Regions from separate parts of the Prosthecomicrobium sp. N25 genome, predicted to be linked through region 2. Evidence: riboswitches for the same ligand, from Rfam matches in the RefSeq annotation. Region 2 holds a riboswitch; the other holds the start of a gene.
What was found. A riboswitch is a leader RNA that binds a small molecule or an ion and turns the genes downstream of it on or off. The one in region 2 is predicted to bind S-adenosylmethionine.
Positions count from the first base shown of each region.

Region 1: it holds a riboswitch for S-adenosylmethionine, as region 2 does, so the genes downstream of both, WBG79_RS03635 (hypothetical protein) here and WBG79_RS02250 (O-succinylhomoserine sulfhydrylase) in region 2, are expected to answer to the same signal.

Region 1 is NZ_JBBCAT010000001.1:793,643-798,052, reverse strand. It holds gene WBG79_RS03640 (VIT domain-containing protein) at 1-1,647, shown strand, start outside; SAM-I-IV-variant riboswitch at 1,825-1,929, shown strand; gene WBG79_RS03635 (hypothetical protein) at 2,193-2,855, shown strand; gene WBG79_RS03630 (calcium-binding protein) at 2,899-4,317, opposite strand.
Region 2 is NZ_JBBCAT010000001.1:476,249-480,658, forward strand. It holds gene apaG (Co2+/Mg2+ efflux protein ApaG) at 124-558, opposite strand; gene WBG79_RS02245 (CDP-alcohol phosphatidyltransferase family protein) at 718-1,326, shown strand; gene WBG79_RS02250 (O-succinylhomoserine sulfhydrylase) at 1,331-2,545, opposite strand; SAM riboswitch at 2,614-2,692, opposite strand; gene WBG79_RS02255 (2'-deoxycytidine 5'-triphosphate deaminase) at 2,826-3,926, shown strand; gene WBG79_RS02260 (carboxymuconolactone decarboxylase family protein) at 4,056-4,410, shown strand, end outside.

The sequences.
Region 1 (4,410 bases), 320 kb from region 2:
CGCACGGCGGTCCTGCACGAGGAGGTCCTGCGCGGCATCCACATGCTCTCCGTTGGTCACGTCCCGCCAGGCGCAGAGATTGCAGTGGAGGACAGCTGGGCCATCGCGCTCACGGCGCTGGGGCAAGACGGGCATCTGCGCATCCCGGTTACGGTCGGCGACGTCTACGGCCGATCGCCGCTGCCCGATTCCGACGATCTCCTGACCGGAGGTCCGATCGCCGAGGCGGAGATCGCGGTCTCGGCCGACAGCGGTCGCGTCTTTCTCGGCGGGTCGCTTGTCGGCGCCGGACGGGCGACGGTGCTGCTGAACCGCCCAATCGACCTTCGGATCGAGGGGCTCGTGCCGCGGCCGCTGACCGCAGCCTTCGGCGACGGTCGCGTTGTCAGGCTATCGATCGACCCTGCGTCCGCGGGAGACCATAGGCTCGATTGTGACATCCTGGTGGACCAGTCCGGGTCGATGAATGAACGGGACCAGACCGGCCGGACGAAGCATCAGGCGGTCATGGGCGGGCTCGAGCGGGCCGCGGGCGCGATCCGTGCCGGCGACGTCGTCAGGCTCTGGCAGTTCGACAGCAGCCACCACCTGATCGGAGAAGCCCATTCCGGGCGAGACCTTTCCGCACTGGCAACCAAACTCACCGGCCCGTGTGGCGGCACCGAGATCGGCGCGGCCCTCTCGGATGTCGCGCGCTGCGACGGGACCCGGACCATCGTGGTCGTGACGGACGGCAAGAGCCACGCGCTCGATGTCCAGGCCCTCGCCCAAACCGGCCGTCGCTTCGTTGTCGTGCTCGTCGGCGAGGACAGCCTGGAGGCCAATGTCGGCCATCTCGCGGCGCTGACCGGTGGGGAGATCTTTGTCGCTGCGACGGAGGACACCGGGCGGATCCTCGCCGCGGCGATTGAGGCGGCGCGAAGCCCGATGGACGAGCTCGTGCCGCGCGGTCGGTCGATGCCGGAGCAGCTGACCGTCCGCCGCGCCGGCATGGTGATCCGGGCCGAGCTGATGGTAACCGAGGGCACCATCGCAGCGGCCCAAGAGGGTGTGGCGGCGTACGCCGCGTCCCTATTCATGGCTCACCTCGACGAGGCGGGCGCAACGGAACTGGCGGTCAGCCACGGGCTCGTCACCCACCTGACCAGCCTCGTGCTCGTCGACGAGGCTGGAGCAATCAGCGAAGGCCTGCCGGCCACGCGCAAGGTGGCGCTGGCTGCTTCCTCAGTGTACATAGCGTACTGCATTTCAATGCCAGACTTTTATTCGCCTCAGTTGGCACCCGATCCAATGGACGTGAACCGACATCAGCTCCGGAACAGTGCTGGGGCTGGTCGCGATGCGCCCACCAGTCGATCTGCGGGATCTGACCTCGCAAACCGGGTTCCATGGGGACGGATTTCTGACCCCTTCAGGCTGGCGGAATATCTCGAGCCGGCCCTTCTGGCCGAGGTCCACCAGCTCGCAAGGAAACCGGCCGTCCAGCACCTAGCGAAGTTGATCGGCGCAGACCCGGTGAGTGTCGCCCTGGGGCTCCTCGCGCGCTTGTCGGCCGACCGGTCCCGCCTCGCTGCTCGGATCGCCCGGCGCCTTCTCGCTGGGGCCGATGAAGAGGCGATCGAACTCGCCATCGCTGGTCTCGGCTGAGATGGGCTTTGGGCCGTCCGTGGCCGGATCGTCCGCGCAATGACTGCCGGGACCTTGGTCCGCACTTACCCGAACACTCCGGCGCAGGCGATCGAGTACTGCCTGCGTGCGGGGGTCTCAGCGCGCTCGATCGGCCCCCATGCGGCTTGGACTGCGCCGGAGATTGTGCTACGAATTGAACCACATCGAGAAGAGGGGCTCCCCCTCGCCAACCTGCCCGACCCGGGCAAGGTGGTGTCCGTGAGAGCGGGATGCGGCCGAATGGCAACGAAACGGGTCCAGACCAGCCAGACTGCGCGTGATCTCCTCGGTGCGTCCTTCGGCACCAGGAAGCGACACCCATGTCCGCCGTCACGGTTGTCGATTTCCGTCCGTCGAGGGTCCTTTCCCTCGGAAGCTTTCTCTGAGGCGCGTCCCGGACGCATCGGCCGAGTGGAGTGCCGGTGGGAGCCGCCGCACCGGCTCGCTCCGGCAGTAGCATCGCCAACGAGCCCAGACCCCCACGTTCCCGTCGTCGAAACCGCTCTTGCCTGAGGAGGACAATCATGCCCGACGTGAGCCGGTTCGACCTCGACTTCCGTCCTCGCTCCTATTGGGGACCGCAGTCGCTCAAGACGCATTTCGAGGCCAGGATCACCGGTGAGCTACGCCGGCGCGCCCTGGTCGGAGCCGACGAGGGCACCCCGCTCGATCCGGCCGAGGTGGTCTCCTCGCTCGACCAGCAGGAAAGGACATTTCGCTCCGCCATCCATCCCGCCTTCATGGGTGGCGAGTACCTGCCGAAGCTGCGCCCGAACGAAATCGAGATCGCCCGCGTCACGCTCAAGTCGACGACAACGGATGTCTTCTCGATCCGCGCCCGCCGCCTGAAGGACCGCATCGCCTATCGGATCCGGGACGAATACGACGACCAGGGCGCGGGCGACGGCTACACCGTCCGGCCCAAAACGTCCCGGCTGCCACTCACCATGCGGGAACTGATCCGCCTCATCGACGGCGCCCTGCCCGGCGGCCTCGTCGGCTTCTGGCGAGACCTCAACGTGGAGGGCGGGTCGGATCCGGCCGAAATGATCCACTTCGCAAGGGCATCGTCGGCCTACTATCCGCAGCTTGCCGAATGGTACAGGCAGGTGAACGACGAATGGTTCCGGGAGAACTGGGCGGCGGAGGATGAGGAGGAGGCGGAAAGTGTCAACGACATGAGTTGATCCGCTATCCCTTCATCTGTGCGGGCAATTGGCCGCCCTCGCTTCAGACCAGCAGCACCGCGTCATAGCCGGCGGCCGCCCGGCTCAGCGCGTTCAGATCCTCGATGGACTGGAGCGGATGCGCGCCACCGGTCACCCCTTCCAGCACGATGGTGTGGCTCGCCCAGCTGAGGGTCGTATTGCTACCGTCGTCGACCACGGTGATAGATGACGTATCGAATTTCGCCGGGTCGAGCACGTCGATGGTCGACCGGTCGTGCTCCACGAACGTGAAGTCGGTGATCGTGTCGTTTCCGGCATCGGCCGCGAAGCGGAACACGAAGGTGTCGGCCCCCTGGTTGCCCGTCATGAGGTCGTCGCCGGCACCCCCATCGAGGGTGTCGTTGCCGGGCTGGAGGCCGGAGCCGATGTCGCTCTCCCCATACATGACATCGTTGTCCGCCCCACCGAGGAGCCGGTCCGCGCCGGCCCCCCCCAGAAGACTGTCAGACGATGCTCCGGCATCCAGCCTGTCGTTGCCCGCTTCGCCGTGAAGTTCGTCGAAAAATTCACTGCCGTGTAGCCGATCCCGTCCATCGCCTCCGTACAGTTCCCCGCCTTGGCCGGACGAGAGCGTATCGTTTCCCTCGCCGCCGTAGATTTCGTTGAAGTCGCCTTGACCGAATATCAGGTCATTGCCTGAGCCGCCGGTGATTTCGTCGGCAAGATCACCGCCGTAGATCGTGTCGTTTCCGGCTCCGCCCGCGATGAGGTTGCTATCCGGCCCGCCGTAGATGAGGTCGTTGCCGTAGCCGCCGTCCAGGGTATCGAGAAGACCGCCGCCGCTCACGATCGTGTCGTTGCCCGCTCCGCCCTCCACGAGGTCGGCCCCGGCACCATCTTCGATCCAGTCGTTACCGTCACCTCCCTGGATCGTGTCGTCGCCGTCTCCGCCGGTCAGCCCGTCGTTTCCGGAGCCGCCGTCGAGCCTGTCATTTCCGGTGCCGCCGGCAAGCGAGTCCCGCCCGTTCTCGCCGAAAAGGCGGTCGTGCCCGGAGTCGCCCTGGATCCCGTCATCGCCGCCGCCGCCGAAGGCCGTGTCATCCCCATCCCCACCAGAGATTCGATCGCGGCCGTCCAGCGGCCCAAGCAGGCTCGCCGTCCGGTCGGCGTTGGCCTCGTCGCCGAAGAGCATGTCGTTTCCGAGACCGCCGTAGATCGTATCCTGCCCGCGAACAAGTGCGCTCTTGGTGCTGGTTCCGCCGCCGTAAGAACCCGTCCGCCCCTCGAGGACGTCATCACCATCGTCGCCCCAGAGAACGTTCTGGTTGAGCGTGCCCAGAATGGTGTCGTTTCCGTCCAATCCATACGCATCCACGGCCGAGTTCGGCCGAAGGGCCTGAAGATCGATGAAGTCCGGAGCGTTGGTCCCGGTGACGACCGGGGCGGCGAGACGACCGGCACTGCGGAACGCGCGGCTCATGTCATCCTCCATTTAATACTTAAATTTTATGTTAGTACTGCAAATTAGATCGCGCATCCGGACTTCGACTGATTAAGGAGCGGCTGCCAGGCC
Region 2 (4,410 bases):
CGGGGCACGCCGCCCGGGTCGCCGTCGGGGCTGTCGGTCCACGCGATTCGCATGACCGCAGTCTGCCAGACGGTGAAAAGCCCCGCACGCGGAAAATCCCGCTTTGTTCTCATGTCCCGACCGTCAGTTGATGATCCGTCCCTCGCCGGGCAGGTCGAGCGAGAAGGCCGGGATCTCGACGGTCAGCCGCTCGCCGCGACCGGTCTCCACCTGGTAGTGGCCGACCATGAAGCCGGACGGCGTCGTGAGCGGGCAGCCGGACGTGTATTCGTAGGAGTCGCCCGGCAGGATCACCGGCTCCTCGCCGACCACCCCGGGTCCGCGAACCTCCTGCTGCTTTCCGTTTCCGTCCACGATGCGCCAGTAGCGCGCGCGCAGCTGGATCGTCTCCTGGGACAGGTTGGTGATCTCAACCGTATAGGCCCAGAAGAACCGGGATTCGCCCGGATCGGACCGGTCCTCCAGGTACCGGGGCGCGACGACGACGCGGATGCCGTGGCTCACCGCCTCGTAGCGCCAGGCCTGTGACTTGGGGTCTTGCGCGCCCTTCGGCTGCATGGGCAGGATCCGGCACCACATTCTCGAATAAGCAGGATAGCGCTATTACGGGACGGTTGGGCAAGGGCCAAGCCCGCCCATCGCCGCATGGACTACCGGCCCCGGCGGCATAGATTGGCGCCGGTTGGTGCCGGGCGGGCGAGGGGGGGCTGGTCGAATATGCTGGACGGCATCATGCGGCGGCTCGTCGACGGGCCGCTCGACCGGGCCGGCGCCCGGCTCGCCGCCGCGGGCGTCGGCGCGGACGCCTTGACGGCCGCGGGCCTCGTGGTGGGCCTCGGCGCCGCGGCCGCGATCGCCGCCGGGGCGACGCTCCTCGGCCTTGTCCTGGTCCTCGCCAGCCGCCTCGCCGACGGCCTGGACGGCGCCGTCGCGCGGGCGACGCGCAAGACCGATCTCGGCGGCTTCCTCGACATCGTCTGCGACTTCGTCTTCTACGGCGCCGTGCCGCTCGCCTTCGCGGCCCTCGACCCCGCGCGCAACGCCCTGCCGGCCGCCTTCCTGCTGGTCACCTTCTACGTCAACGGGGCGAGCTTCCTCGGCTACGCGATCCTGGCCGCGAAGCACGGGATGGAGACGCGCGCCCGCGGCTCCAAGTCCCTCTACTTCACGACCGGTCTCGCGGAGGGCACCGAGACCATCGCGGTCTTCCTCGCCGCCTGCCTCTGGCCCGCCGCCTTCCCGGCGCTCGCGGTCGGCTTCGGGCTTCTCTGCCTGCTCACCACGGCCGCCCGGGTGCGCCTCGCCATGACGACCTTCCGGTCCTGACCCGTCACTCCGCCGCGGCGGCCGCCGGCCTGACCCGGTCGAGCGCGGCCGCCAGGTCCTCCACGAGGTCGTCCGGGTCCTCCAGGCCGACCGAGAGCCGGATCATGCCGTCCGAGATGCCGAGTTCGGCCCGCGCCTCCGGGGTCAGCCGCTGGTGCGTGGTGGTGGCGGGATGGGTGACGAGGCTCTTGGCGTCGCCGAGATTGTTGGAGATGCGGATGATCTCCAGCCCGTTCTCGACCGCGAAGGCCCCCGCCTTGCCGCCCGCGACCTCGAAGCAGATCAGGCTCGACCCGCCCTTCATCTGCCTGGCGACGGTCGCGGCCTGCGGATGGTCCGCCCGCCCCGGGTAGATGACGCGGGTGACGGCGGGATGGGCGGCGAGCACGTCGGCGAGCCGCGCCGCGGTCGCGCTCTGCCGCTCGACCCGGACCGGCAGGGTCTCCAGGCCCTTCAGCAGCACCCAGGCGTTGAACGGGCTGATCGAAGGCCCCGTCTGGCGGATGAAGACCTGCAGGTGCTTGTCCAGGAACGCCTTCGAACAGCAGACGACCCCGCCCAGGCAACGGCCCTGGCCGTCGATATGCTTGGTCGCCGAGTAGACGACCACGTCCGCCCCGAGTTCGAGCGGCGACTGGAAGATCGGCGTCGCGAACACGTTGTCGACCACCAGCCGCGCGCCCACCTCGTGGGCGATGTCGGCGATGGCGGCGATGTCGTAGACCTCGAGGGTCGGATTGGTCGGGCTCTCCAGGAAGAAGGCCCGGGTGTTCGGCCGCACCGCATCGCGCCACTGGTCGAGGTCGGCGCCGTCGACGAGGGTCGCCGCGATCCCGAAGCGCGGCGCCAGATCCTCGACGATGTAGCGGCAGGAGCCGAACAGCGCCTTCGCGGCCACCACGTGGTCGCCGGCCGAGAGCTGCGACAGGAGCGCGGCCGTGACGGCCGCCATGCCGGTCGCGGTGGCGCGCGCCACCTCGGAGCCCTCCAGGATCGCCATGCGCTCCTCGAACATGGTCACGGTCGGGTTCGAGAAGCGCGAGTACTGGTAGCCCGGCGAGAGGTTGAGGAACCGGGCCTCCGCCTCCTCGGCGGAGCCGTACACGAAGCCCTGCGTCAGGAAGAGGGCCTCGGACGTCTCGTTGAACTGCGAGCGGAGGGTGCCGCCGTGCACGAGTTCGGTGGCGGGGCGCCGGCGGCGCGGGGTGGGGCTGGTCATGCGGCTCGGCCTTCAGGAACGCGTGCGATGGGCACAAAAAATCCCGGCCGACAAAATGCGGGACCGGGCTCCATCGTTCCCCGGCCCTTTAGCGACTTGTTTAACGTGGCTGCAAGCCGGCCGGCTCAAATGACCACGGAGTGTGAAGGAGGGCATAGACCTTCGCCCGGCCCGCGTCAATCCACGCCGCGACCGCGCAGCGGCGGCGAACCCGCCGGCGAGCCTTTTGCGCTCGCCCCGATTGGACTAGAGAAGGAGCGTCGAAGGGGAACCGAAACACATGGCTGGACCAGTGACCGGAGCGGGCATCCTGGCCGCGCACCAGATCCGCGCGCTCGCGCAAGCCGGCGCGATCGCGGCCGGGCGCGCCTTCGACCCCGACCAGGTCCAGCCCGCCAGCCTGGACCTGCGCCTCGGAAGCGTCGCCTACCGGGTCCGCGCCAGCTTCCTGCCCGGCCGCGACACCCGCGTCGAGGACAAGATCGCGGACCTGCGGCTTCATGCGATCGACCTCGCCGGCGGCGCCGTGCTGGAGACCGGCTGCGTCTACATCGTGCCCTTGATGGAGAGCCTGGCGCTGCCCGACGCCATCGCGGCCTCGGCCAACCCGAAGAGCTCGACCGGCCGCCTGGACGTCTTCACTCGCGTCATCGTCGACGCCGCCCGCGCCTTCGACACCATCCCGGCCGGCTACCGCGGGCCGCTCTTCCTCGAGGTGAGCCCGCGCACCTTCCCGATCCTGGTCCGCGCCGGCTCGCGCCTGTCGCAGATCCGCTTCCGCTCGGGCGATGCCCGCCTCACCGATCCCGAGCTCCTCGACCTCCACCGCCGCGAGCGCATCGTCGACGACGCCGAGCCGCTCCTGCAGGGCGGCCTGTCGCTCTCCATCGACCTGGAGGGCCGGATCGGCGACGGCCTCCTCGGCTACCGTGCCCGCCGCCACAGCGCCGTCGTCGACGTCGACCGCAAGGGCGCCCTCGACGTGCTCGACTTCTGGGATCCGATCCACCGGCGCGGCCGCTCGAACCTCATCCTCGACCCCAACGAGTTCTACATCCTGGTCAGCCGCGAGGCGGTCCACGTGCCGCCCGACTTCGCCGCCGAAATGGTCCCCTACGACCCGCTCGTCGGCGAGTTCCGCGTCCACTACGCCGGCTTCTTCGACCCCGGTTTCGGGCACGCCGCCTCGGGCGGGGCGGGGGCGCGCGCGGTCCTGGAGGTGCGCAGCCACGAGGTCCCCTTCATCCTGGACCACGGCCAGACCATCGGCCGCCTCGTCTACGAGCGCATGGCCGAGCGTCCGGAGCGCGTCTACGGAGAGGGGATCGGCTCCAACTATCAGGCCCAGGGCCTCAAGCTTTCCAAGCATTTCCGCCCCTGAGGGCGCCCGGGGTCGCGCCTGCCCGCCAGGGCGCCGCCGAAATCTTTCGCGCATGGCTTCGCCCGATGTCACGATCGGGGTCGGTGATCTCGTCTTGGAGGCATTCCACCTCGAGACCTGGAGCCTCCGATGACCGCCCGCCTCGACAATACCGCCAAGCTCGCCCCCGCCGCCTTCAAGGCCATGCTCGGCCTCGAGGCGGCCCTGGCGGCGAGCGGCCTCGACCCCGTTCTCCTCGAACTGGTCAAGCTGCGCGCCTCGCAGATCAACGGCTGCGCCTTCTGCATTCACATGCATGTCGCCGACCTCAGGAAGCGGGGAGAGACGGAGATGCGCCTCCACATGCTCCCGGCCTGGCGCGAGTCGAGCCTCTTCACGCCCCGCGAGCGGGCGGCCCTGGGGTGGACCGAAGCGCTCACCGACCTCGCCGCGACCCGCGCGCCGGATGTCGACTACGAGGCCCTGAAGGCTGCCTTCACCGAGG